DNA from 2 places in the Noviherbaspirillum sp. ST9 genome. Region 1 is predicted to be linked to the other one. Evidence: riboswitches for the same ligand, from Rfam matches in the RefSeq annotation. Region 1 holds a riboswitch; the other holds the start of a gene.
The links. Region 1 has a riboswitch for cyclic di-GMP ahead of ACNOHI_RS10510 (hypothetical protein). Riboswitches for the same ligand answer to the same signal wherever they lie in the genome.
Positions count from the first base shown of each region.

Region 2: it holds a riboswitch for cyclic di-GMP, as region 1 does, so the genes downstream of both, ACNOHI_RS00085 (lytic transglycosylase domain-containing protein) here and ACNOHI_RS10510 (hypothetical protein) in region 1, are expected to answer to the same signal.

Region 1 is NZ_JBLWFR010000004.1:293,629-307,875, forward strand. Features, by position in the region: gene ACNOHI_RS10505 (acyl-CoA thioesterase) at 1-706, opposite strand, end outside; cyclic di-GMP riboswitch class I at 863-952, shown strand; gene ACNOHI_RS10510 (hypothetical protein) at 1,007-1,312, shown strand; gene ACNOHI_RS10515 (hypothetical protein) at 1,316-1,690, opposite strand; gene ACNOHI_RS10520 (hypothetical protein) at 1,699-1,893, opposite strand; gene ACNOHI_RS10525 (DUF4148 domain-containing protein) at 2,104-2,553, opposite strand; gene ACNOHI_RS10530 (winged helix-turn-helix transcriptional regulator) at 2,717-3,196, shown strand; gene ACNOHI_RS10535 (methyltransferase) at 3,266-4,396, shown strand; gene ACNOHI_RS10540 (diguanylate cyclase) at 4,393-6,000, opposite strand; gene ACNOHI_RS10545 (aminoacyl-tRNA synthetase) at 6,121-6,519, shown strand; gene mdoH (glucans biosynthesis glucosyltransferase MdoH) at 6,467-9,034, opposite strand; gene ACNOHI_RS10555 (glucan biosynthesis protein G) at 9,007-10,518, opposite strand; gene ACNOHI_RS10560 (sensor histidine kinase) at 10,709-11,761, shown strand; gene ACNOHI_RS10565 (HD-GYP domain-containing protein) at 12,015-13,238, shown strand; gene ACNOHI_RS10570 (radical SAM protein) at 13,332-14,247, shown strand, end outside.
Region 2 is NZ_JBLWFR010000001.1:16,019-30,265, forward strand. Features, by position in the region: gene ACNOHI_RS00050 (secondary thiamine-phosphate synthase enzyme YjbQ) at 1-276, shown strand, start outside; gene ACNOHI_RS00055 (ATP-binding protein) at 348-2,819, shown strand; gene ACNOHI_RS00060 (hypothetical protein) at 2,851-3,201, opposite strand; gene ACNOHI_RS00065 (SIR2 family NAD-dependent protein deacylase) at 3,404-4,240, shown strand; gene ACNOHI_RS00070 (metal-dependent hydrolase) at 4,226-5,452, opposite strand; gene ACNOHI_RS00075 (thioredoxin family protein) at 5,517-5,843, opposite strand; gene ACNOHI_RS00080 (6-phosphofructokinase) at 5,845-6,945, opposite strand; cyclic di-GMP riboswitch class I at 7,144-7,228, shown strand; gene ACNOHI_RS00085 (lytic transglycosylase domain-containing protein) at 7,343-8,131, shown strand; gene ACNOHI_RS00090 (tetratricopeptide repeat protein) at 8,101-8,718, opposite strand; gene ACNOHI_RS00095 (GNAT family N-acetyltransferase) at 8,996-10,051, shown strand; gene ACNOHI_RS00100 (GNAT family N-acetyltransferase) at 10,139-10,426, shown strand; gene ACNOHI_RS00105 (efflux transporter outer membrane subunit) at 10,568-11,956, shown strand; gene ACNOHI_RS00110 (efflux RND transporter periplasmic adaptor subunit) at 11,997-13,157, shown strand; gene ACNOHI_RS00115 (efflux RND transporter permease subunit) at 13,173-14,247, shown strand, end outside.

The sequences.
Region 1 (14,247 bases):
AGGCATTCGCTTTTGCCATTGCAAAGGTATGGTGGCCTTCCACCTTCCGCAATGCGGCGCTGTCCGCGTGGAAGTTGATCGTCAGCGTCACGGTCGAGATCGGTGTGGGACCGCCCTTGCGTACGAACAGGCGGGGAATGAAGGTGTCGCAATGCGCGGCAATCGAGGGGAAATCCAGCGCGCGCGGCGGCACGTCGCTGATCCAGCATTGCGTGTCGCTTTCGCGGCCTCCGGAAAGCGGATCGCGGTCGACATAGCGCACGTCGTACATCTGGAGGAAGGGCACGTTGGCCGGTGATGCATAGCGCGCGCGCTCTTCCGGTGCGGCCACGTCCGGCATCGTCGATTCGGTGTCGGACCAGGCATCGCGCCGTACCGCAAACACGGCGGTGCCGGTAATCGCCGGTTCCGCATCTTCGCCCTGGCGAATGTCCATCTGCCAGTGCTGCGTCGAGCGGCCGGTTCGTACCGGATGCACGCGTATCCGGAATGTCCCTTTCTGCAGCGGCCCCGCAAAGTTGACGGTCATTGCCAGCGGGTCGCCCAACCTGCGCGGGTGCGACAGAATCGCTTGCAGCAGGGTCGCGACCGTGGTGCCGCCAAACGGCGAGATCATGTTCCAGTAATGCTCGGAAGTTGTGCCGCGGTACAGGTCGTCGCTTTCCGCCTCCAGGGCAAGCGCCTGGTCGAAGGGATGGGTCGTCATGGGATTTCTTGGTTGATTGAGAAATTCGAACACTCGTGCTTTTCAATGGTAAACAAAATCGCCGGATGGCGCAGGGCGTGCGGAAATTCACCCGAATTTCAAAAAAGTTTCCGTACGGATACAAAAATCCGGCTTGCTGCTATACTTCCTGTATCAATCCACGCAGGGCAAACCGGTCGAAAGGCCGGGACGCAAAGCTTCCGGCCTAACAGGGACACCGTCCCTCATGGTAGCGGGGCCGCCTTCTGAAGCGAAGTCAAGCTTCACGCCTTGGCATGCCTTGCCTTTTTTGGAATGCCAATGCCTAGACATCTCCTTGCCGTCCTGATGCTTTTGCCTTCAATCGCGTTCGCCGAGTGCGGCTTCACGCGCAGCGGCAATGCCATGACGATCGTGGTGGGCAAGGATGCGAAGTGCCTGTCTTCGGGAGCGTTCCGGGAGGCGCTGAAGCGGGATATTGCCGAAGCGCTGGAAGAGGATGAGGCGAGCGCTGCCGAAAAAAGGCGCGCGTTCGACGACCGTAACACGCGCGGCAGCAAGCTGTGGGCGATCGCCGAGCGGCGGCACCAGGAAAACGGCGGTCGATATTTCGGACAGAGGCGATAGCGCTTACGCGTGAATCGCGCCAGGCGACGCCGCCGTCACCACCAAGGGCATGAGGACGTCCAGTCCGTGCCGCAATTCCACCACCTGTACATCAAGCGGACCACGCTCGCCTGGCGCGAAGAGAATCCATTGCGTGCCAGCGCATGATTCGAGCAGGACAGCCGTGTCCAGGCGCGTCGATAGCAAGGCCGCAGCCTTTTCCGCATGCAAGCCTTCCTCGCACGGAAGGCTGACGCCGATGGCAAAGCCCTGGACATACCGGACGACGAGCGGCTTGTCTGCGGTATCCGGGGCAACACCGAACGCCTCGGCGAGCGCCTCCTGAAGCGCCGCGTCAGCAACCTCATCGCGCAGGAAGAGGACGACCTCGGTATCCATGTCCGGTCCTAGCCAGCCTTGCGGCGCAGGCGCGAGACCAACAGCGATCCGCCAATGGCAACCGGTATCAGCGGCAGCAGCTGCAGGACCAGCTGGCGGTCGACCAGCCCGTTTCTTGTCAGGAACATGAGCAGTCCGGCCAGGATAAGGATCATCGGAAAGGTGAAGCCCTTGGTGCCGCTTTGTTTCGTGGTTTCTTTCATTTCGCATCTCCTTGTCAAGATGGCTTCACGATAATTCCGGCGCCAGCGCTTCGCCACGGGAATGCGACGAAATGCATGGAACGCGGAGCAAAGCGTCGTGGTCGGGAATGGAGCGCGAAAAAAGGCCCGCGCGAAGGGGCGGGCCAAACCCATACTGGGCTGGTATGGGTGAGACAGACTTCAGGCGGCAACGGACAGCCGCATGGCGGATCAGCTGCCGGAAGACGTACCGGCGCGCACCGACTTCGCAGCACGGATGGCCTCGTCACGCGCCTTGCTGGTCGCAATATTGGTGTGCTCGACGAATTCGGACTGGTTGCCGACCTGTCCGTGCACATAGGCTTGTTCCAGTTCGGCGCGCGCCTCGGCGCGGGATTTTCCGCCCGTCGGGGCGTTGTGCTCGACAAATTCCGCTTGCTGCGTCACGGACTGGCCCTGGGTGTAAGCACGGTCGAGTTCGACGCGAACCTGGGCGCGCGGCGCCGTCGCCGGAACGTTGGTGTACTCCACGAACTCGTTCTGACGATTCAGTTCGCCGCGGGCGTAGGCTTGTTCGACTTCGGCGCGTACTTGGGCACGCGTAAGCACGGGGTCAGCCGCAAATGCGCTGGCGGTGGTGGCGATAAGGGCAATGGCGATGCTGGACAGTTTGGCGTTCATTTGTGTTCTCCAAGGAAATTAAAGGCGGCAAAACCAGTGCCGCGTCCTGAAAGCTGCCAATTCGCAAGTCGCTACCCGAAGAAGATAGTGACTTGCAAAATGCAAGCTACGAACTCATCATAAGCCAGTGACTTTTATTTTGCAAGTGAGTACAATGAAAATTATGGACAAGCCCGATAAACCCGAAAAGTGCGGTGCCCCGCTGACCTGCCCGATCGTCCGGTCCGTCAAGCTGATTGGTGACGAATGGGTGCTGCTCGTGCTGCGCGCACTGTTCCGCGGCGCACATCGTTTCGATGAGCTGCAGAAGCAGACCGGCGCGGCGACCAATATCCTGACCAACCGTCTCGCCAAGCTGGTGGAGGGTGGTCTCGTGGCCAAAAGCCCGTACCAGGAGCGCCCGGTGCGCTTCAAGTACGAGCTGTCGCCAGCCGGTGTCGCGCTGTTTCCCGTGGTGCTCGAACTGATGCGATGGGGGGACGAGTGGCTGCCGCGCGACGATGCGCCGCCGGTCCGGCTGCTGCATACGGAGTGCGGAAAACTGTCCCGGCCAGGCCAACAGTGTTCGGAATGCGGCAAGCCGATGACGCCCAAGAATGTACGCCTGGCGGAAGGCGACCGGACGGTATCGCAGGCTGCCTGAGATAGAATGCGCCATCCCCGGTCGTGCAGCAGGCGCGACCGCTTTCTTGCATCCAACCACTTCCCTACGATGAGCGCATACCCTGTCATCCACTGGACCGAGGCAGGTCAGGAACGCTCCGCTCGCTGGCGCTCCGAAGCCGCCGTTCCGCCGCCCAAGCGCGTTGCCATCGCCGACGACCGGACGAACGCCGATACCGCCTATCGCATGGCATGCGAAGGCACCGCGTTGTTGTGGCGCGGCGATTTCCAGAATGCCCGGCAGCTGCTGCAGGCGCTGGCACGGCGCACCGACCGCAAGCCGAAAACCGGCAAGGCCGCTCCGGCCACACCCGCCGAGGCTTTCCATCTTCACCGCAAGGCGCAGGCGCAGCGCGCGCGCATCCTCGGCATGCTGCTGCTGCCTTTCGACGCCGGCCATGTTGTTCCACTGCGGCGCGCGCCCGATGTGCGCGATGCATGCGACGAAGCCTACGGCCCGGCTCCGGAGCCGTACGTGGCATCGCTGCGCGAGTTGCAGGGATTGGTTGGCGCGCACGAATGGCGCAAGAAGGGCGTCGACATTCCCGCCCTCGGCGCGAAGATCCATCCCTGGTACGGCGTGTTCTCACCCGTGCGCGGGGAGTATGTGGACCTGGTGGCGCAGGCTCCACTGCCGTCGACAGCGTTGGCATTCGACATTGGCGTTGGTACGGGAGTGCTTTCCGCCGTGCTCGCGAAAAGGGGCATCAGGCGCGTCGTCGCTACCGATCAGGATCCCCGTGCCCTGGCCTGTGCACGGGAAAATATCGACCGGCTTGGCCTGTCGCCGCAGGTCGAACTGATTACGGCAGATTTATTCCCCGAAGGCCGCGCGCCACTGGTCGTCTGCAATCCGCCGTGGGTACCGGCAAGGCCGAGTTCACCGATCGAATACGCGGTCTACGACCCCGACAGCCGCATGCTGCGCGGATTTCTCGACGGACTGGCGGCGCACCTTGCCCACGGTGGCGAGGGGTGGCTGATTCTTTCTGACTTTGCCGAACATCTCGGGCTGCGCACGCGCGACGAACTGCAGGCCTGGATCGACAAGGCTGGATTGAAGGTGATCGGGAAGCTGGATGCGCGACCGCGGCATCCGAAGGCGGCCGACGTGACGGATCCGCTGCATGCTGCACGCGCGGCGGAAGTCACCTCGCTCTGGCGCCTTGCTGCCGCCTAGTCCGCCGACTCGACGCGATTGCGCCCGAGACGTTTCGCCTGCAGCAGCGCCTGGTCTGCTGCCTCGGTCAGTCCAGGGGCAGTATGGTGGATGCTCGGGAAGGCGGCCACGCCGGCGCTGAAGGTGGCGTACAACGCACCTTGCGGGTGCGCATGGGGCAGCGCGGAGAAATCACGGCGGATACGGTCGATCACGGGAACGGCTCGCGCCAGATCCACCCCCGGTAGCGCGATGATGAATTCTTCCCCGCCGTAGCGCCCAATCAGGTCCACCGAGCGCAGGCGCCCCTTGAGCAGCCATGCCAGGCCGCGGATCACCTGGTCGCCGACCGGATGGCCGTACGTGTCATTGATCGATTTGAAATGGTCGATGTCGATCATTGCCACGGTGAGCGCGCCCTGCGTTTCCGTCTCGCGAACCATCGACTGCAGGCGCGATTTGGCCGAAGTGTGGTTCAACAGTCCGGTCAGGCCGTCGAGGCGTGTCGAGCGCCGCGTTTCGCGGAAGCGTTCGATGCGCGTCTTGACCACCGCCGCCAGCAACACCGGGTTGAACGGTTTCACCAGGAACTGGTCGCCGCCGAGACGCAGGGCTTCCACCTGCATGCCGACATCGGATTCGCCGGACAAGTAGACGATGGGCAGCGCGTTGTACGCGGCCATCTGCCGCAGCACCCGCGTCGCTTCCACGCCATTGAAGCGCGGCATGTGCATGTCCATGAGGACGAGGTCGGGCTTGTACGATTCGAGCGCCTCGAGCAGCCGGGCCGGATCGTTGATTGCGTGACAGTCGATGTCGTGCTGCGCAAGGGTGCGCTGGATGAGTGCCACCGCCACGCGGGAATCCTCGACCACCAGCACGCGGTACTGTTCCTGCTCGTTGCTCTGCACGAGGTCGAGCACGCAGTTGAGCACCATGGCAGGCTGGTCTTCGGCGGGAATGGTGACATCGATGCCGGCGCGCATGAGCTCGACGATAGGCTCGATTGCGGACTGCACGCCGAGATAAAACAGTTGGCTCGCAGGGCAGGACTTGCGGATTGCCGCTATGCAGTCGAACTGCACGTCGCCCGGTTCGTCGGAAGCGGGAATGAACAGGACCGCCAGCGGCATGTCCTCCGGAAGCCGCAATGCGTCCCAGTCGAGCGCAAACATCTTGAATCCGAAAAATTTGAGCTGCCGCGCCAGGGCGTCGGCCATCTCGCGCTTCTCCGGCGCGGCCACCATCCAGATAGCCCTCGGTTTGATCCAGTCGATATCCGTCGTGGAAGGCGGCTCGTCCGCGCGCCGGCCGGCGGCGGAAGGACGCGAGCTTGCCACCGCGCCGAGCAGGGTGTCGACCTGGCGCTGCAGTGACTGGATGTCCTGTTGCGGGACCGGATGGGTTTCTTCGTCGCCCAGCTTGGCCAGTGCCGCGTTCTCGAGACCCTCGCACAAGCGCACCAGGCCGGGCAGCCGCAGACGGCTGAAGTATTCGGTCAGGCTGTTGACCGCGACCGCGAACTCGATGAACTGCTCGAACCGGCCTTCGGCGACATAGCGCTCCCAGCGCGTGCGCAGCACGTAGATGCGGTCTTCGACGAGATCGGCAGAAAGCGTGTTCATGGTGGGAACAGATTATCCGGGATCGTTGTCATAAAGGAAAGCTCAAGCCGGGTTGTCGTAGCGCAGCCCGGTGCTATTCTGAATCATATCCGGAACGGTAGGTTGCCGAGGGGAAATTCCATGCGCATGAGCGATGAAGAGTATTTCCGCAGCTGTGTGGCCAAGGAGCGCCACCTGGCGCAGCTGCTCGGACATGAAGTGGAGGAGTATTGCGAGAGCGCGGGCACGCTCTGGATCAACACGGAACCCGTGCCGCAATGGACGCGTGACTGGCACGCCTGCGGAGCGCTGCTGACCCAGTACGGCATTCCGCTGAGCTTCCACAAGGAGGCGGGCGAATCGCGCTGCAGTTCGGTCAAGGCGGGGCCGGTGATCGTTTACTTCGCCGACCATCCGAACCGCGAACGTGCCGTCATGGTCGCGATCGTCAAGGCCGTGATCCACCTGATCGAGCACGACAAGAGCTTCAAGGACCTGCACCATCCGCTGCATTTGCCCGGCATGCATCATCATCACTGACCCATCGCTGCGGCAATCTGGAGGACGACCAGACTTGCAGATGCAATTGCGACAAGGAATAGGGGTCGTCGAGCAGCGCATTCTTCTGCGCATGGCTGAGGATCGCCGGACCGCCGCGCACCAGCGCCGGCGTCACCGTGATCGATGCCTCCGCGCGGACGCGAGGCCGGCCGGCCGCGCAGGCGAGCGCATTGAGCACCGGATCCACCGTGGCCCCTGAAAAATCCGCAGGGGAGTCCGCGGCCGCGTGATGGTCCGCGGTCGCCTTCAGCTCCAGCGGGGGCGCCAGTTCTTCCGGTATCGCAAACAACTTCGCCTTTCGCAAGCGCCGGCCAAGCGACACCCGGCTCGACAACACGGAAATCGGCCCCGACAATGCCAGCCCGCCGGCAATCGGCAGCAGCCAGGGCAGGAAGGATGGATTCAGCAGATACACCCCAGCCGCCCACAACACGCCGAGCGCCATATGCCATCCATGCTTGGCCAGCGCTTCGCGCCAGCCGGTTTCGGAATCGCCACGCGGCGGCGACTTCCAGTGGATTTCCCAGCCAAGGAAGGCCGCGGCGACAAACCAGGTATGGAACAGCATGCGCACCGGGGCGAGCAGCATCGAAAACAGCACCTCCAGCAACATGCTGCCCAGTACGCGCAACTTGCCGCCGAACTGCTGGGCCCCGTGCGCCCAGATCAGCAATACGCTCAGCAGCTTGGGCAGGAACAGCAATGTCGCCGTCGCGGAGAACAGCGCGATCGCCTTGTCCGGATGCCATTGCGGCCAGATGGGAAACAACTGGCGCGGTTCGGTGAAGTATTGCGGCTCGGTCAGCGCATGCATTGCCAGCATGCCTGTCGACAGTGCGAGGAAGAGGCACCACAGCGGCGCCGATAGATAGGCCATGACACCGGTGACGAAGACGGCGCGATGGACGGGATGCATGCCGCGCGCCGTGAACAGGCGGAAGTTCATGAGGTTGCCGTGACACCAGCGACGATCGCGCTTGAGTTCGTCCAGGAGATTGGGCGGCATTTCTTCATAGCTGCCTTCCAGGTCGTAGGCAATCCACACCGACCAGCCCGCGCGCCGCATCAGTGCCGCCTCGACGAAATCGTGCGACAGGATTTCACCGGCCAGCGAACCGCGGCCGGGCAGGGGAGCAAGCGCGCAATGACGCATGAAGGGCGCGACGCGGATGATGGCGTTATGGCCCCAGTAATGCGATTCGCCGAGTTGCCAGTAGTGCAGGCCGGCAGTGAACAGCGGGCCGTAGGCGCGTGTCGCGAATTGCTGGATGCGTGCGTAAAGGGTGTCACGTCCGGCCGCCACCGGCGCGGTCTGGATGATACCGGCGCCAGGGTTGGCTTCCATCAGGCGCACCAGTCGCGCGATGCAGGCACCGCTCATCACGCTGTCGGCGTCGAGCACGATCATGTAGCGGTAGTTCTTTCCCCAGCGCCGGCAAAAGTCGTCGATGTTGCCGCTCTTGCGCTTCACGCGGCGCTTGCGGTGACGGTAGAAGATGCGGCCGAAGCCATCGACCGCGCGGCACAGCGAGGCCCACGCCGAGAGCTCGGCCGCGCGCACGTCGCTGTCGCTGCTGTCACTGAGCACGAAGAAGTCGAAGTGCGCGAGTTCGCCGCTGCGCGCCAATGACTCATATGTGGCGCGCAAGCCCGCCATGACACGCGGCACGTCTTCATTGCAGATCGGCATGACGATCGCGGTGCGCGCTTGTTCAGGAATGGGAACGGCATCATCCACCTTGCCCGCGATGCCATACCGGTCCCTCCCACGGAGCAAGACGAGATATCCCGCCATCGCCGTCCAGAATCCCGCCGAGACCCAGCAGAACAGGATGGCGAACAGTGCGAGCACGAGCATTTCCAGTTTGGCCGTTCCCTGGTAAGGCAGCACCTTGCCCATGAACCAGGTGGCGACTGCCGTCTGCGACAGCATCAGCGCGAGCAGGATGATGCGGCGAACGTTGCCAAGATAACGCCAGTGGCCACGCGGATCGGGCCCGTCGATGCTGTCGTCCGGCTCAGGCAGCGGCATGTCCGCCGGCCAGGGTTTTCGGTCCGCATGGTCTTCGCGCCGATCCTGCCACTCGTTGCGCCGACGCATGCGCGATTCCGACCAGCGCAGGATAGGATTGAGTTCGCCCCAGGGATGCGGCGCCATCGGCGCACGGTGGAGGGGCGGTGTGAATTGCATGCGCACATGCCTGCGCCGCTCGATATCGAGACGACGGACGTTGCCTGCGGGCTGTGCTTCGGTGCTGCGGCGATCGAATGCGAGTTGCAGCCTTCGCGTGATGGAGCCGAAGGCCGGGTTGTCGCGGTCGGCAAGCCTGCCGGCAAGGGCATGGTGCAGGCCGGTCATCGGCGCCTGGGATGGCATGCGCAGTTCGATGTCGCGGCGTTGCGCGTCGTTCAGCGGCAGCCGGTCAAGGTAATCGCCGGCCGGTGCGTCGGATGGCGATCGTTCTCTTACTCCGGGGGAAGGATATAGCTCCACGTTTCTGATAAGGCGTTGTTGTTGCTGTTGAGGTACCCGCGCAACTCCACCGGTTTCTTTTCGTCGGTGCGGCGCAGCCGGACAGTCATGCGCCATCCGCCCGTTGCATCGTTGCGGATGGTGTTTGTCTCCATGATCTTCCCGTTGGCGTCGGCGCTGACCACCGCGTCGACCTTGTCGCCGGCCGCAAGCTTCTTCAGCGCCGGACCTTCGAAATCGACCGACAGCGCAATGCTGTCATCCGGCTTTTTCACCCAGCCATGGCCGCGGCGCGTCTGCACCGTCCACGACGAGGGCGGACGCTTTTCCGCATCCTTCTGCCACAGCAACCGGTATTCGATATCGAAAGGCACGCCGGGGCGCGGCGGGTTGTCGGGTACCCAGAAGGCAACGACGTTGTCGTTGGTTTCGTCCGGCGTCGGAATCTGAATCAGCTCCACCCGCCCGGCACCCCACTGCCCCTTCGGCTCGACCCAGGCGCTGGGGCGCATTTCATAACGCGCTTCGAGGTCTTCGTAACTGTTGAACTGGCGATCCCGCTGCATCAATCCGAATCCCGCCGGATTGCTCAGCGCATACGAGGTCATCAGCAAACGCCTGGGGTTCAACAATGGACGCCAGATCCACTCGCCGGTTCCCGACTGGATCGCCAAACCGTCGGAATCATGCACTTCCGGACGGTAATCCTCGACTTGAGCGCGCTGGTTCTCGCCGAAGAAATACATGCTGGTGAGTGGCGCGATGCCCAGCTTCGACACGTTTTCGCGCAGATAGAGTTGCGCCTTCACATCCACGGCGGTATCGACGCCAGGCTTCAGCGTGAAGCGGTAGGCGCCTGCGACACGCGGCGAATTGAGCAGGGCATAGATGGTCAGCTCCTTGGCCGCGGGGGAGGGGCGTTCCACCCAGAACTCCGTGAACTGCGGGAATTCCTCGCCTGAATTGAGTGCCGTATCGATTGCCAGCCCGCGCGCCGAGAGCCCGTACAACTGTCCCTTGCCCACCGCACGGAAATAGCTCGCGCCGAGGAAGACCAGCACTTCATCCTTGTACTTCGTCGTGTTCACCGGATAGTGCACGCGGAAGCCGGCAAAGCCCAGGCCGGCCAGATCCCTGGGCTGCAACTCGTTCGCGCCGTAATGGAAGGACTTCGGGTCGAAGCGGATCTCTTGCACGTTCTTGCCCACGATCTCGTGCACCCTGACCGGCGTATCGAAATTGCGCCCCTGGTGGAAAAAGGCGAGTTCGAACGGCAGCTTCGCATTGCGCCACCAGGACCGTGACGGATCGAAGCGGATATCCCGGTACTGGTCATAGTCGAGGTTCGCCAGCGCCTTGGAGACATTCTTTTCCGGCTTCACATAGGCGGCCGCGGCGAGTCGTCGCGCCTTTGACGCGACGTCATCGAAGGTGAACGCAAGCACAGGCGCGGTACTGCACAGGGAAGCCAGTGCGACGGCGCAGGCGGTATTGATCCAGGTCATCGAATTTGCAGACATTGTCCTCTTTGCCGTAAGGTCATTGGCGTATGTTGCAGTGCGTCGCTGTTACTGTTTTGAGCGCGGGCAATCAATGTTGAATTCGCGGGTGTTGCAGGGCGTAACGACCGTCATGCACGGCCGGAAACGGCGTTACAATGGCCGCTGCTTTTCCCATGGTCATCCTTGCCGGGACATGCCGAGACTGCCAACCTTCATCGTCGACAATATCGACCGGATCATCGCCGAGTGGAAACGCGCGGCCCTTCCGACGGTATTGCCGTTCGAGGGCCAGGCGAAGCAAATCCTCATGGCCATTGCGGCGGACATCGAGGCCAATGCCCGCCAGTCCGATTCCTCCGCAGCGGTCACCGTGAGGACCGCCCTGCGCACGCGTCCGGACTTCGATGTCCAGCAAGTCGGTGAAGCACTGCGCTTGCTGCGCGTCGTCGTTCCCGCCGTGTGGAACCCGGCCGACGGGCACGCCGTGGAAGACTGGAGGCGATTCCATGATGCGCTCGACTTCGCCGTCGGCGAGGCAATCGCGCAATACGCGTTGCAGGTGGAACGCACGCGCTCCCTGCTCCTCGGCATGCTTGGCCATGACCTGCGCACACCATTGAGCGCCATCCATATGGCATGCCAGTATCTTGGGCGCGACGATGCACCGTCCGATCGCAAGCGCGAGGCGGTAGCCCGGGTGAGCCGCTGTGCCGGAACAATGGAAGGCATGATTCGCGACGTGCTCGACTTCGCCCGCTCGCGCCTGGGCAAGAAGATGGCGGTCGCAAGGAAGCCGGTCGATCTCGTTGCTGCCTGCCATGAGGCGCTGGAAGATATCCGCGCGGAGCATCCCCGCTGCGAATTCCGGTTCGAGCAAACGAGCTGCCTCGACGGTATTGCCGACATCGCGCGGCTGCGCCAGGCCTTGCGCAACCTGCTCGACAGCGCCTCGCGCAACGGCGCGCGCGGCATGCCCATCCTCCTGCATGCGTCCGCGTCGAATGAACGCATTGTCTTCCGCGTGACATGCAAGGGACAGGGCATGTCACCCGACACGATGCGCACGATGTTCGATCCCATCGCGCAGCTTGCCATTGCCGGCGCCAACCCCGACGGCAATCCTCCCGCCGACCTTGGCCTGGAATTGTTCATTGCACGCGAGATCCTGCGCGTCCATGGCGGCGACGTCGATGTCGCCGCGGGGGGTGGCGAGACGGTATTCGAAGCTTGGCTCCCGGCACGATAAGGGCCGCACTTTCCGGAACATCAAGGGGCGGGTAACATGGGACTGTTCCTCCGCGCATTCTTGTTACCATGCCCACCCCATCCAAGACTGTCTCCCTCGTCCTCGGCGCAGATGGAAACCGAACGTAAGCCGTACGTAGTTTGCGCAGGGGAAACAGTATTTCAAACAGCAAGTCCGACTTGCTTGCATTAGATCAAGGCCCAGGAATTTGCTTTGCGGCATCATTAGCCTTCCGCGCGTTCCGTTCGCAACCATGATCAAAAAAATCCCAGTGGGTCAGCTCAAGGTCGGCATGTTCGTCCACGATTTCAATTGCTCGTGGATCAACCATCCCTTCCTGACCAACCGGGTACTCGTCTCGTCCGAGGGCCTGCTGGAGAAGATCGCGGGTGCGGGCTTGCGCGAAATCTATATCGATACCGAACGCGGGCTTGATGTGACCGATGCTCCGACCGCGGAGCAGGCGCAGGCGGTGATCGAAGCCGAACTGCAATCCCTGGCCAGCGAACCTTCCACAAACCGGCTGCGCATTTCCGTGGGTGAAGAACTCCACCGTGCCGCGCAGGTGAAGCATCGCGCCCACCGTATCGTGCGCGATGCGATGCGCGACGTACGTCTCGGCCGCGCGGTGGAACTCGACCAGGTCGAGCCGGTGGTGCAGGAGATCACCGAATCCATCCTTCGCAATCCCGGCGCCCTGGTCGGCCTGTTGCGCATCAAGAGCAAGGATGATTACACCTTCCTGCATTCCGTCACCGTGTGCACGCTGGTGGTCGCCTTCTGCCGCTCCGCCGGCATGGATGCGGAAACCATGCACCAGGCGGGGCTCGGCGGATTGCTGCACGATATCGGCAAGGCGCTGGTGCCCGACGAGATCCTCAACAAGCCGGGAAAGCTCACGGAAGAGGAATACGCCATCGTCAAGCGCCACCCGCAGGACGGCTACGACATCCTGTTGCGCTCCGGATCGGTCGGCGAGATTCCGCTCGACATCACGCTGCACCATCACGAGCGCATGGACGGTAGCGGCTACACCAAGCGGCTGCCCGGCGAAAGCATCAGCATGCTGGCGCAGATGGCCTCGCTGGTCGACGTGTACGACGCGCTGACGTCCGACCGCTGCTACCACAAGGCGATCCCCGCCGCCGATGCCTTGCGCAAGATCTTCGAGTGGAGCAAGAACGAATTCAATCCGCAGACCGTGCAAGCCTTCATGCACTGCGTCGGCATCTACCCGGTCGGCACGCTGGTCCGGCTGCAGTCCGGCCGCCTCGGCGTAGTGGTCGAGCCGCACGAAACCGACCTGCTCAAACCCAAGGTGAATGTCTTTTTCAGTACCCGCTCGAACACCTACATCCGGCCGGAGCAGGTCGATCTCTCTCGGCCGTTCGGCATGGGCGGCGGCGACAGGATCATGAGTCATGAATCGCCCGACCGGTGGCGCGTCGATCCGCTCAAGTTCATGAGCCTGCACTGATGAAACTGATCTTCCTCGCGTAACCGCCCCGACCGGGCGGCGAGACCTGCTTTTTTCCGCGCATTTCGCGCATCACCCCATCGCAATAACAACATGAACGATATCGTTTCTCCGCTTTCCCTTTTGCCGGCCCTTCATCCCATCATCGGCAACCGCGTCGAACTGAACCTCTTTACCACGTTGCGCTGCAATCTCAAATGCACCTACTGTTCCGAGAGTTCGGTGGTCAATTCCCAAGGCAAACCCAGCTATTCGCTGGAAGAACTCGACAAGTTCATCCGCACCCACCTCGACCGGCACGAGAAGTACGTCACGTTCTACGGTGGCGAGCCGACGCTCAACGTCGAATTCATGGAGCAGGTCATGCAGCGCTATCCGCATTTCCGCTTCCAGCTCCAGACCAACGGCACGCTGCTGCACCGCCTGCCGGACACCCTGCTGGCAAAGCTGTCGAACGTGCTGGTGTCGGTGGACGGCGGGGAAAAAATTACCGACGGGTTTCGCGGCAAGGGCGTGTACCGCCGGGTGATCAACCGCGTCGAAGGCATTCGCGGAAAGCTGGGCGGGTCGCTCACGGCGCGCGTGACCTGGGGCAGCGAAGACACCAGCTTCGAGGAACTGGACGAACTGCTGCAATCCTTCGACTATGTGTACTGGCAGTTCGTGCAAAGCGACGGCGCGTATTCGGCGCAAGCCATGGAGAAGAAGAAGCGTGTGCTCACGCAACTGGTCGACCGCTTTTTTGCCAGCAACGACACCTTGTATCCCTTCATCCCGCTCATGGGCATCGTGCGCAACAAGGTGCTGCCCTCCCGCGCCATCGAGCAATGTTCCGGACATGCGCAATGCCGCGCGTCGACGCACATCCTCAATGTGCTGCCGGACGGTTCGATTTTCCCCTGCCCCGACATGACCGACGATTCCGGCATGCAGCATGGCAGCGTGACCGAAAACTGGCTTGCCCGTAGCCCCCTGCAACCGCATCCCGACATGCCGTGCCAGTCCTGCG
Region 2 (14,247 bases), on a different contig from region 1:
TCCGTCTTCATCAACGACGACGAGCCGGGACTGCATCGGGATTTTGAAGACTGGCTGGAAAAGCTTGCGCCGCACGAGCCCATCCGCCAGTACCGGCACAACGACACCGGCGAGGACAATGCGGATGCCCACATCAAGCGACAGATGATGGGGCGCGAAGTCGTCGTGGCGGTCACGGAAGGGCGCCTCGATTTCGGTCCATGGGAACAAATTTTCTACGGTGAGTTCGATGGCATGCGAGACAAGCGCGTGCTGGTAAAGATCATCGGAGAGTGACGCCGCCCGCCGGCCCTCGCATCGCGCCCCGGCATTGTTGCCGGCGTCACCAACATGCGATGGAGAACGCCATGCCTGCGTGGATGAGCGAAATAGTTGAACGAAGCGATGCCTTCATGCCACACGGGCATTGCTACCTCTGGATTCCCAGCCTGTTGTGGCTGCATGTGCTGTCCGACACGCTGATCGGCATCGCCTACGTGGGCATCTCGCTGCTGCTGTATCTGCTGGTCAGGACGATACGGCTGCCGTTCAGTCCGGTGTTCGTTGCCTTCGGCCTGTTTATCGGATTGTGCGGCCTGACGCATTTCATGAGCGTCTGGACGGTATGGAACCCGGACTATTTCGTGGATGGACTGGTCAAGGCGGCGACGGCGGTTGCCTCCGTGGCGACCGCCGTCGGCCTTGTTTACATACGGCCACAGGTGGAGGAAGTCGTGCACACCGCCCGCTTGTCCGAAGAGCGGCGTGTGCGTCTGGAAAGCGCGCATGCCGAGCTGGAGGCCCTGTACCGGAAAGTGACGGAGCTCGATGAACTCAAGACGCAGTTCTTCGCGAACGTATCGCATGAACTGCGTACGCCGCTGGCGCTCATCCTCGGTCCCGCCGAGCGCATGCTGGAGGATGACAACCTGACGCCGGCCCAGCGGCGCGAGCTGGAAAGCATCAGCGCCAATGGCAAAGTTCTCCTCAAGCAGGTCAATGACCTGCTGGATGTCGCCAGGCTGGAGGCAAGCCGGATGGATATCCGCTACGCACACTTCGACATCGCCCGGCAGTGCCGGCGCATCGTGTCGCAGTTCGACGTCGCGGCGGCGCAGCGCGGCATTCGGCTGCGCGTCGATGCTCCCGACGACTTGCCGGTGGAAGCGGACCCCGACATGACCGAACGCGTGATCGTCAACCTGCTCTCGAATGCATTCAAGTTCACACCCGGGGAGGGCCAGATCAGGCTCGACGTGCAGGCGGGACAGGATACGTTCACGCTGGCGGTCGAGGACAGCGGCCCCGGCGTGCGCGAGGACCAGCGCGAGGCCATCTTCGAACGCTTCCGGCAGGGCGACGGCGCCCCTGCAGGAAAGTCGCGCGGCACGGGGCTCGGACTGGCGATCGTCAAGGATCTTGTGGTCTTGCACGGTGGGCGGATCAGTGTTGCCCGCGCGCCCGGTGGCGGCGCGCGATTTGTCGCGGAACTCCCCCTGTTCGCCGGCGCCGGCATCGCTGTCGCCGACATGCCGCCGGAACCCGCCGCCGGTCCGCAGACCATGCTTGAGCTTGCCCTGCTCGAACGGCCTTCGGAACCCCGTCCCGCGGCGACGAATGATGCATCGTCCGGCCTGCCAGACGTGCTCGTGGTCGAGGACAACGTCGAGATGAGCGAATTCATCGCGCGCTGCCTCGCCGGCACGTGCAACCTCGTGACCGCCCGAGACGGCCAGGAAGGCTTGCAACGGGCGCTCGCCTTGCGTCCGGACCTCGTGGTCACGGACATCACGATGCCGAGGATGAGCGGCGACCAGCTGGTGCACACCATGCGCACCTACGGCGAGCTGGACCATACGCCGGTCCTCCTGCTGACCGCAAAGACGGATGATGACGTCCGGATCACGCTGCTGCGCAACGGCGCACAGGACTACCTGACGAAGCCGTTCTTGCCGCAGGAGTTGCGGGCAAGGGTGGGCAACCTGCTTGCCATGAAGCGGGCAGGCGACGCGTTGCGCGTCGAGCTCGCGAGTGCGTCGGACAATGTCGGTGAACTGGCGCATGCGCTGGCGGCCAAGCACAGGCAGTTGCAGACCGCGCTGAATGCAACGGAAGTGGCGCGCGAGCAGGCAGAACGTGCAAGCCAGGTGAAGAGCCATTTCCTGGCGGCGATTTCCCATGAAATGCGGACGCCGCTGACATCCATCACCATGAACGCCGAACTGCTTGACCGCCACCGCGAGGGCCAGTCGCGGGAAGCCGCGGGGGCGCACATCGAGCGGTTGATACGCGCCACGAAGCAGTTGTCGACGCTGATCGAGGGATTGCTCGAATACACGCGCATCGAAAGCGGGAGAAGTTCGGCCCGCATGGAAGGCGTGGATGCTCTCAGGCTGGCGCGCGAGGTGACGGAGACGATGGCGGACACCGTGCCCGAGGGCGTGCAACTTGTCCTTGCGCCGCCGCCTTCCGGCCTGCCCCCGCTGGTGAGCGACACGCGCCTGCTGCGGGTGGTCCTCGGCAACCTCGTCGCCAATGCGCTGAAGTTCACGAAGGAAGGGCTGGTCACGCTTCGCCTCGGCACGGATGGTGGCGCCCATGTGTTCGAAGTCCACGACACGGGCATCGGGATTCCCGAGGCAGACCTTCCGCGCATCTTCCTGCCGTTCGAGCAGGTCGAACCGGTGCAGCGCAAAAGCATCCCCGGCGTCGGATTTGGGCTCGCCCTCGTCAAGCAGATCGTGGAAATCCTCGGCGGTGCGGTCGAAGTGCGCTCCGCATCCGGCGCGGGCAGCACCTTCCGTGTGCGCATTCCCAGCAGCGGGCCGCGAACCTCCTGACCGCGAGCGGCAGGGAAAGGCGTTCAGCAGGTTAACGGCAGAAGTAATCCGTCACCACACGGTCGTGGTTGCTTTTCGGCGCGGCGACCGTAAAGGCATCGATACAGTTGGAGTTTGCATCGCGCACGCCGTAGAGGACGATCTCGCCCCGTTCGGTCTGCATGTTCGGATAGGCCATCACGGTCCTCGGCGGGCCGAAGTTTTTCAAGAGCGCAACATACGGCTGCCCGCGCCATGCGGACTGCATGACATGCTCGCGGTGCTTGCGGGGACTGATCTTCTTTGTCGGACCATCCTCGCGCACGCTCGCTTCCTGCGTTGCCGCGCATGCGGACAGCATGCAGATGACGGCCAGCAGGTGGTACCGCGGCGAATATCCCATGGCCTTCTTCCTCCACGTGTGCATTCAAGAGGGGAAAACAGGAAGTGCGCGGCGCAACCTGTGCCTGCCGTGCTGAATATCCATTCTGCCGAGATGGTTTTGTTGTGTTTTGTGCAAGCGCAACCGGGCGCGCGACTCCATGACGCAGGTCTATGGCAGATGCGGCAAATCAACGCGATAATGGGAAAACGTCACCGATCCCATGAGAACTCCCAGCACCGCGCCCACGGCAACGTTCGGCCTTGAACCCGCCGGCTATCGCAAACTGCTCGAACAGTTTGCCCATGCAACCCGCATCCTCGTATACAGCGGGGCAGGCATGTCGGCCGACTCCGGACTGCCGACGTACCGCGGCGCCGGGGAGCATCTCTGGACGGGGGACTTGCTCGAGCGCGTTGCGACACCGACCGGTTACGCGCGTGATCCCGCCTTTGCCATCGAGTGGTACGTCGAACAGGCGCACCGGTTGCTCGCGGCGAGACCGCATGAAGGGCATGCCGCTCTACGCACACTCGAACGGCACTGGAACGTCACGCATGTGACGCAGAATGTGGACGTGCTGCTGGAGGAAGCCGGTTGCGCCGAAGTGGTCCATCTGCACGGACGCTTCGACGAGATCAAATGCCTGCAGTGCCGCTGGACCGGCATCGCGACTGCGGCGGATTCATTGCGCCAGCCCTGCCCGAATTGCGGAGGGCAGTTGCGCCCTTCCATTGTCTGGATGGGAGAAATGCCGCACGAGGCCGACGTCAACCGGGCTGAGGAGGCCGCGCGATCGGCGGGGCTCGTGCTGGTGGTCGGCACGCCGGCGGAAATGTATCCCGGCGCGGCGGTGGTCGAAACCGCCCATCGCGCCGGAGTCCCGATCTGCGTGCTTAATCCTGAATGGTGCGAGAACCTGCACTATGCCCAATGGCAATTGTTCGGCGGCGCCCGCCAGGTGTTGCCTGTTCTCGCCAGAGACGCCATCGCACGCATGCGCGTCGAAGGCAGGCCGCTGCCCTGGTTCCTGCGCTGGCTGCCTTCATGGGCCAAGTAGGTCGGATCGCGGAAAACCCCAGCGCGGCACATAGCGCGGGCAATCCAGCTTCCGGAAGGATTCGAAGTCCAAGGTGGTGAAGTTTTCCTTCCAGGCGGGACCGTAACGCAAGTCGGTTGCCGCGGTCGCGCCCACCGACGGGGTACGGGAAAAACGCAGCCATGCCTCGAAGTGGCAATTGCCCTCCTTTAACGCCCTCAACGTGTACAGGTCTGCGACTTCGGTCGAGTAGAAGGCGATGGAGCGTGTTGCGTCCGCCGGAAGCACATCGCCCCATCGGCTGGCGGGACAATGGTCGAGTGGCAGCAGGCCGGGGGCCAGGCTCAGCACGCCGCGCCGCAACGCATACTTCCCCGCGCGCGGATCGCTTTCGACCGACACGAAGGTCCAGCAGACGGGATTGGTGGGAAACGGCGTCAACGCCACGTCAAGAACACGGCTCGCCCCGTCCCGCTGAAGCAAGGTGCCGGCAACCATGCGTCCGGCGTTCCAGGAGGCTACGCCTTGCAGGGCGATGAATCCGGCCGCCAGCACAAATGCGCTCGCGAGACCGCGCCGTCCGGTGTGGCCCGCGCGGTATTGCACCGTGCCGGCGACAGCGGCGAGGACGGCCAGCGCCGCCAGCGAGCTCCAGTGCAGGAAACCCTTCCCCGCAAAGTACGCCGGTACGGCCGCCAGCAGCACCAGGGAAAGGATGCGCAGCGCCGGCGGCGTCATCATCGCCAGCGGCACGCCGAATGCGATCCAGAAGAATGGCTCAAGGATGAACACCATGTCGCCATACAGCCAGCGCGAGTCGAACGGATGGAACGGATGGATGCCGTACGAATTGAGGAAGTCCATCGACAGATGCAGCACGAGCCCGATCGACAATGCCGCGAAGAAGCCCTTGCGCGCGGTGGCGCTGGCGTCGATGAGGCGGCGCGCGTTCGGCCACAGGAGGAGGATCAGTCCCCATAGCAGCAGTGCCTGCGGAATCGCGTACAGCAGCGTGTGCGTATGGCCGCGGTGGTGCATCAGGTAGCCGAGCGGCACCGGCAGCACCGGCGTCAGCACGAGATCCAGGTCGGGGAAGTTGCTGGCCGCCCAGGAGGTGAACAGGAGCAGGCGGCGGCGAATGCGCTGTTGGCCGGGATCGGCTTCCTGCGGCAGGCTGCGGTGAAGGAGTTCACCGACAGCGAGGCCGGCGAGGGAGTGACTCAGATTATCCATCGGACAATCTTACACGGCTGCGGCGCTTCTTCTCTGCCAGTGCCGAGAGAACCCTGCATTCGCGTCAGCTGTCGAGCTGCGCCAGTGCCTGCCCGATCGCGCCGGCATCGGACGGACGCACGAGACGCGCGACTTCAACGCCGTCCTTGAGGAAGACCAGCGTCGGCCACAGCTTGATCCGGTAAGAACGGCCCAGCCTGCGCCCCGGACCGTCCTCGATCTTGATGTGGCGAACGTTGTCATGGCCGTCGAAGGCCTTTTCGATCAGCGGCTGTGCGCCGATGCAGAAGCCGCACCAGGGCGCGCCGAATTCGACGACGGTCGGGCCGGGAAGGGCATCGACCTCGGCCCGTGCCGGTTCGCTTTCCGCGTAGTTGGTATTGAGTCCCATGCTAGTCGCCAAAGTTGATGCCGATGTCGCGCGCCGTCTGCAGCGTGTCGCTGTCGAGGGGCACGCCTTTCATGCGTCCGGCGACTTCCTCGAGCGCGACGTATTCGACGTTTGGAAAGGCGAGCGACACCATCACCCCGGACATGTTCTGCTCGAGGGCGCGCACCGCCGCGGCGCCGAAGCGCAGTGCAGCCAGGCGGTCAAAGGAGGTCGGGCTGCCGCCGCGTAGCAGATGGCCGAGTACGACGACGCGCGCGTCCTTGCCGGTGCGCTCCTGCAGCGCGCGGGCAACGCGTTCGCCGATGCCGCCCAGGCGTTCGGCATGTCCGGTGCCTGCCGCCTCGGCCACTTCACGTCCGCCTTCCACGGGGGCCGCACCTTCGGCAACGACGACAATCGAATACATGCGGCCCAGTCCGTCGCGCCAGCGCACTTTCTCCGCCACCTTCTCGATGTCGAAGGGAATTTCCGGGATCAGGATACTGTGGGCGCCGCCGGAAATGCCGGCATGCAGGGCGATCCATCCCGCGTAGCGCCCCATCACTTCCACCACCATCACGCGCTGGTGGCTCTCCGCCGTGCTGTGCAGGCGATCCAGGCAATCGGTCGCAAACGCCACCGCCGTGTCGAAGCCGAACGTGGTGAAGGTCTTGTCGAGATCGTTGTCGATGGTCTTCGGCACGCCGACCACCGGCAGGCCCATCTTGTGCAACGCATGCGCAATCGTCAGCGAGCCGTCGCCGCCGATGGCCACCAAGGCGTCGAGTTTTTCCTTCGCGAAGTAGTCGAGGATCTCGCCGGAGCGGTCCGTGTCCCTGGTCGTGCCGTCCGGCATCTGCACCGGATAGTGCAGCGGATTGCCCTTGTTGGTCGTCCCGAGGATCGTGCCGCCCAGGTGCGCGATGCCGCGCACGCCATCGCGCGTCAGTCGGAACACGCCGCCGTCAGCATAGCGGTCGGGATTGAGGATGCCGTTGAAGCCGTCGCGGATGCCGTAGCATTCCCAGCCCCGATTGATGGCGGCGAGCACGGTTGCACGGATGACAGCATTGAGGCCGGGCGCGTCGCCCCCGCCGGTATTAATGGCGATTCGTTTGACCACAGTTTCTCCTGGATATGTCAATTTAGTATCACCCCCGGGCAGAACCAAGTCAATCGTGCCGGAGACGTTGGCTTTGTGTCAGTAGATCGTGTCAAGCCGCTATCGTTTCGTGGCGAATTTGCCTCGCACTTGTATCAAGATGCTTCAGTCATTTTCTATTGGGAAATGATTGGCGTATCCTGATTCCGGCAGCAAACATTCCGATAAGGGCAAACCCGTCGAAAGGCGGGGACGCAAAGCTTCTGGTCTAAGGGCATATGTCTATGACAGCAGGGCTGCCGAGTGGATACCCGTCCGCTCGCATCCTGCCGCCCTCCAGCTTTCTTCACTCCAGCAACTTCCTTCGCGAATGCATGCCGGCCATGCGGCACATCTGCGTGCCGCGAGCGGAGGAACCATGTGCAGCAACAATGCAACCGCGCGGGGGAACGCCAGCAATTCCCTGCTGGCGCGTGCGGCAGTGACAGCCAGGGCGGTGAAGGTGTTGTCCGCTCTTTTTTTCGCGGCATTGCTTGCCGCATGTGCAGGACCCTTGCCCTTCAAATCCGCCCCGGGCGTCGAGAACGAGCAGCAGGCAGTCGCCACCCAGGTCGCACCGGAGTCGGCGCGCAAGAAGCGCGTGCGCACGCAGGACGTGCTCGCCGAGTGGGGCACGTTTGGTATCGAGCCGCGCGCCTTCCGCAAGGCAGGGCGCGCCGCATCGCCGCGCACGCTGCTGCCCGCGCCGGATTACAGCGAATCGATCCAGGATATCGTCGACAACGCGACCTGCCATTCCTGCGACGCCAAGCCTTACCACCACATGGTCGTCAATGCGTCGCTGCGTCACGGCGTTCCGCCGAGCCTGATCCATGCGGTGATCCAGAAGGAATCCGGGTACAACCCGAAGGCGCGCTCGAAGAAGAATGCGCGCGGACTGATGCAAGTCACGCCGGGGACGGCGAAGTTCGTCGGCGTCGTCAACGCACATGCGCTGTTCGATCCGCAGACGAACATCCACGCCGGCACCGCTTACCTGAAATACCTGATGCGGACGCACGCGACCTTCGACGAGGTGCTTGCCGCCTACAATTCCGGCCCCGGCAACGTCCGCAAGTACAACGGCGTGCCGCCGTTCAACGAGACGCGACGCTATGTGCGGGACGTGAGAAAGTTTTACGCGGCGTCGTCCGGCGACGAGCCCTGAGGCAACGCGTCGCTGCTGCCCTGCTCCTGCAAGACAGCAGCGAGCTGCGCGTGGAGATCCGCATTGTCGGGGCGGCTCTCGATTGCGCGGCGGAAGCAGGCCGCCGCTTCCTCGACGCGCCCGGTTTCGCGCAGGAGATTGCCGAGATTGACGCACGCGCTTGCAGAGGCGGGATTCAGCATGACCGCCCGGCGCAAGCAGCGTTCCGCCTCTTCCTGCTGTCCGGCGCGCTTGAGCGCCAGCCCGAGGTTTTCGAGTGACTCCGCGTCATCCGGCAGATGCTGCACCGCCATGCGGAAGGCATGCACCGCATCCTTGCCCTGCATCAGCTGCGCTACGCCCATGCCTTTCCATGCGATCCCGAAACGTGGCGCATCCTTCACCAGCTCCAGTGCCGCGCTTTCCATCTCGGCATAGCGGCCGCCCTTGAGCATCGACGCCAGAAGGTTGCGGCCGGCATCGACGTGCCCGGGATGCGTCTTGAGGACGAAGCGGTACAACTGCTCCGCTTCCTTCAGGCGGCCGCGCTGGTGGTGGCCGAGCGCATGGTGAAGGGCAATGTTGGCGGATGGGGAGGGCAGGGACATGTCTTTATCCATGGCAAGCTGACGGAGAAAAAGAGGGTAGCCATCCGGGCTTGTCTTTGGAGGCCAACACGCACTTGATTGCGGTAGAACAAGATCACGTGCGATGGGGGCGCGGGAACTTCCCTCCCGGTCAGACGCTCGCAGTCTCTCCGGCGGAGCGATTTTCCGCCTCATATTGCAGGTAACGCGACGCTGCCATTGATGCAGGCGTCCACCATACGCGGTGCCATTCGACGCGAAGCCCCTCTCCGCGGTCCCGGCCCCGGCCGGAATCGCCGTGCATGACAACGAAGTGCCTTCCTTTGTCGGTCCCGAGCTGGACAGGCTGTACGGAACGCTCTACTCCTCCCTTGCGTACTTTCGCCATTGCGCCAGCCTTGAAGGTGTCAGCACTTACGTCGCCTACAGGGATGGCACGCCGGCAGCTGTTTTCCTTTTTCGCCGCGAAGGCAGCCGGATCCGCGTCGTCAATGAAGGCATGCGGCTCGACGCGGACGAAGTGCTCCGCTTTGCGCGCCACATGTTCGCACAGTCCCCCCTTGTGGATGTCATCGAATTCCACGCCGTGCAGACGGCCGCGTCGCACATCCCCTTGTTGCGCCAGCAAGCCTTCTGCGCCGAAGATTTCATCGTTCCGTTGCCGTCCACGCCGCAGGAATATCTTGCGCGCCTCGGTCCGGCCACGCGCAAGAACCTGAAGCGTCACCGCCACCGCCTGGAGCGCGATTTCCCCACGTTTCGTCATGCCGTGTACGAACGGACGGAAGCCGACGAAGGCATGATCCGCCACATCATCGAACTGAGCCGCGTTCGCATCGCGGCCAAAGGCATGGCCTTTGCCATCGATGAGGAGGAGGCGCAGCGCATTGTCACGCTCGTCCGGCAGTGCGGCGCGGTGCTGGCGGCAAGCATCGACGGGCGTATCTGCGGCGGCACGCTACTGTATCGCTTCGGAAAGAATTGCATCTCACGCGTGAACACCCATGAGGCCGAGTTCGATTCGTACCGGCTCGGCATGCTGTGCTGCTATCTCGCCGCCTGCCATGCCATCGAGACGGGAGCGGAACGCTTTCACCTCGGCCACAGCTGGTACGACTACAAGACCGCGCTGCTCGGCGAGTTCCAGGCATTTCATCATCTGGCGCTGTATCGTTCCCCGGGCGCGCTTGTCCGCCATGCCGGCAGCGCATTCCAGACGGCCTGCAAGGGCGCCACCCTGGCCGCAAATCGCTGGGTCCTGCATCGCGCCGGGCAGGGACACACCCTTCCATGGCGCCTGGCGGGCAAGGCGCTGGCGGCATGGCGCGCGGCAAAAAGCTTGCGCGGACGCTGAATCCGATTTGTCGGCCTTGCACTACAATTGCGCAATGAAAGACAAGTTTCAACGTGTGTGCCGACGTAGACTGAATACGGGAGAATCATGAGTGGTGCAACCCTGAGGAACAACAGCGAGCAGCAACGTTATGAACTGCTCGATAACGATGAAGTCGTCGGTATCGCCGAGTACAAGCTCGACGGCGACGCGGTTGTCTTCACGCATACCGAGGTGGGCGAGGGGCACGAGGGAAAAGGCTATGGTTCGAAGCTCGCGAAGCTTGCGCTGGACGATACCGTAGCCGCCGGACGGAAGATCGTTGCCCGTTGCGAGTTCATCGCCGGTTACCTGGGCCGCCATCCGGAATACGGCGCGGCGGTCAGGATAGACTGACTTTTCTTCCATGCCGTTCACATTGGAACGGCAGTGCCGGCGCCGGGCGCAAGTCGCCTCGAACACACTTGTCTTTTACTGAGACATGACGACACCCTCACTCACGCGTCGCCGTCGCGAAACGCCACAACAAAAAGAACCATGAACAAACGTCAAAAGCTTCTCGCCGTTGGTCTGCCCATGGTGCTCGCCGCGTGTGCAACCCCCGAGCCGCCGGCCCCGCTCGCAACGATCGCACCGCAGCAGTGGCACGCGCCCCTGCCGCACGGCGGCAACGTCGCGGGTCTCGCGCAATGGTGGCAGCAGCAGGGCGATCCGATGCTGGCACAGCTGATTGCGTCGGCGCAGGCGGCAAGTCCCACGATCGCATCCGCGCGTGCACGGATCGACGAGGCGCGCGCGCTGCGTGTCGCCTCCGGTGCGGCGTTGCTGCCGACGCTGGACGCGGGGGCAAGCGTCGCCCGCAGCAGCGCGCAGCCCCCGCAGCCAATGGCAACGACGGCCCAGGCCGGCTTCCAGTCCGCATGGGAGATCGACCTGTTCGGCGCGGGAAGGGCGGCACGTGATGCTGCGCAGTCGCGTCTTGAAGGCGCGACCGCCGGCTGGCACGAGGCGCGCGTGTCGGTCGCGGCGGAAGTGGCCAACCTGTATTACAGCCAGCGTGCCTGTGACGGCCTTCTTGCCATAGCCCTGTCTGATGCCGCGTCGCGCGGCGAAACCGCGCGCCTGGCGGACCTGAGCCGGCAGGCCGGTTTCACTGCCCCCGCAGTCGCCGCCCTGGCCCGCGCGAGCGCGGCTGAAGCGAATGCGCGCGCGACGCAGCAACGTGCGCAGTGCGACGCCGGCACCAAGGCACTGGTCGCGTTGACGGCGCTGCCCGAGCCGGAACTGCGGCAGAAACTGTCCACCGTTGCCGCGCCCGCCGCGGAGACCGGCATCGTCATCGACAGCCTGCCGGCACAAGTGCTGTCGCAGCGCCCCGACGTTTTTGCCGCCGAGCGCGAAGTCGCCGCCGCCAGCGCCGACATCGGCGGCGCGCAGGCGCAGCGCTTCCCGCGCCTGTCGCTCAGCGGTTCCGTGGGGCGCGCCAGCTTCCGTACAGGCGGAACCGATGTGGAATTGTCCACATGGTCCATCGGCCCCTTGGCCCTGTCGCTGCCGGTCTTCGACGGCGGACGCCGCGCGGCCAACGTCGAAGCGGCCCAGGCACGCTACGAGGCCGCCGTCGCCACCTATCGGGCGCGTGTGCGCCAGGCGGTACGCGAGGTGGAAGAAGCACTGGTCAACCTGAACAGCACCGCCGCGCGCGGCGAGGATGCGCGCATCGCGGTCGAAGGCTACCGGTCGTCGTTCAATGCGACGGAGGCGCGCTACAAGAGCGGGCTCGCCAGCCTGGTCGAGCTGGAAGAGGCACGCCGCAACCGGCTCGCCTCGGAAAACGCGCTCGTCGCGCTGGAAAGAGAGCGCCGCGCCGCATGGATCGCCCTCTATCGCGCCGCCGGCGGCGGCTGGACCGCCGCAATGCAATGAACACGCAAGATCTCGACCTATGAATGACGGAAACAACGACATGAAGCCATTCCAATTCAAACCCGCCGCCTTCGTCCTCGTTGCGCTGCTTGTCCTCGCCAGCGGGGCCACACTCCTGTCCCAGGATTCCACGGCGGCGGACGACAAGAAGGCCGCCGGTCCGAAGCCTGCACTGACCGTATCGACGGTCCGTCCGCAGACCGTCTCCATGCCCATCCGCCTCGCGGCCAACGGCAACATCGCCGCGTGGCAGGAAGCGATCATCGGCAGCGAATCAAATGGCCTGCGCCTGGCCGACGTGCTGGTGAACGTCGGCGACCAGGTACGCGCGGGACAGGTGCTGGCGACCTTTGCCAATGAATCCGTCGCCGCAGACGTGGCCCAGGCCCGGGCCGCACTGATGGAGGCGGAGGCCAATGCCGCCGAGGCCGCCGCCAATGCGGCCCGTGCGCGCACCCTGCAGAGCACCGGCGCGCTGAGCGAGGCGCAGATCAACCAGTACCTCACCGCCGAACAGACGCAGAAGGCCAAGGTTGAAGCGGCCAAGGCGACGCTCTGCGCACAACAGCTCCGCCTGAAGAAGGTGCAGGTGGTGGCACCGGACAGCGGCGTCATTTCCGCGCGCGCCGCCACCGTCGGCGCCGTCGTGCCCGCCGGGACAGAATTGTTCCGCATGATCCGCCGCGGCCGCCTTGAATGGCGTGCCGAGGTCACCTCGGCGGAACTCGGCCGTGTGAAGACCGGCACACCGGCATCCATCGTCGCCGTCAACGGCGCCGAGCTGAAAGGCAAGGTGCGCATGGTCGGCCCGACCGTCGACCCGCAGAACCGCGCGGCCATCGTCTATGTCGACCTGACCGCATCAAACGAGAACACGCCGCCCGCGAAGGCCGGCATGTTTGCGCGCGGCGAGTTCGACCTCGGCACCTCTTCCGCGTTGACCGTGCCGCAGCAGGCGGTCGTGTTGCGCGACGGATTCAATTATGTGTTCCGCGTGACGCCCGAGAACCGCGTGCAGCAGGTCAAGGTCAGGACCGGACGCCGCATCGGCGACCGCGTCGAAATCCTGGAAGGGCTGAAGGCCGACGCGGCCATCGTGGTGAGCGGCGCAGGCTTCCTCAACGACGGCGATCTCGTGCGCCTGGCGAGCGACATGTCCGCCAATGGAACGGATGCGAACGGCAAGCCCGCGGCGAAATAAGGAGCGCACCCAATGATGAATGTATCGTCCTGGTCGATCAGGAACCCGATACCGGCGGTCATGCTGTTCGTGATGCTGACCTTTGCCGGCGTGCTCTCCTTCAAGGGCATGAAGATCCAGAATTTCCCGGATATCGAATTGCCCACGGTCAGCGTGTCGGTATCCCTCCCTGGCGCCGCACCCGCGCAGCTCGAAACCGAAGTCGCGCGCAAGATCGAGAATTCGATCGCCACCGTGCAGGGCCTCAAGCACATCTATACCAAGGTGCAGGACGGCGGCGTTACGCTCACCGCCGAGTTCCGCCTCGAGAAACCGGTGCAGGAAGCGGTGGACGACGTCCGCTCGGCAGTAGCGCGGGTACGCGCTGACTTGCCGGGCGATGTGCGCGATCCCATCGTCAACAAGATGGATCTCGCCGCCCAGCCGGTGCTCGCCTTCACGATCTATTCGCCGCGCATGGACGAGGAAGCCTTGTCCTGGTTCGTCGACAACGATATCTCGCGCAAGCTGCTGTCGGTACGTGGCGTCGGCGCGGTCAATCGTGTGGGCGGCGTCGCACGCGAAGTGCGCGTGGCGCTCGACCCCGGCAAGATGCTGGCGCTTGGCGCAACCGCGGCCGACATCTCGCGCCAGCTGCGGATGATGCAGAGCGAAAGCGCCGGCGGCCGCGCCGACCTGGGCGGCGGCGAACAGCCGATGCGCACCCTCGCCACGGTGAAATCCGCCGAGGAGCTGGCGCGTCTCGAACTGCCCCTGTCCGACGGCCGCCGCATCCGCCTCGATGAAGTCGCCAACGTCAGCGACACCATCGCCGAACGCCGTTCCGCCGCCCTGCTCAACGGCAAGCCGGTGGTCGGCTTCGAAGTGTCGCGCAGCAAGGGCGAGAGCGAAGTCACGGTCGGCGCGGCCGTGCAGAAAGCGCTGGCCGAGTTGAAGGAACAGTACCCCGATCTTGAAATCACCGAGGCCTTCAACTTCGTCACGCCGGTGGAGGAGGAGTACGACGGTTCGATGCAGCTGCTGCTCGAAGGCGCGCTGCTCGCCGTGGTCGTGGTCTGGCTCTTCCTGCGCGACTGGCGCGCGACCTTCG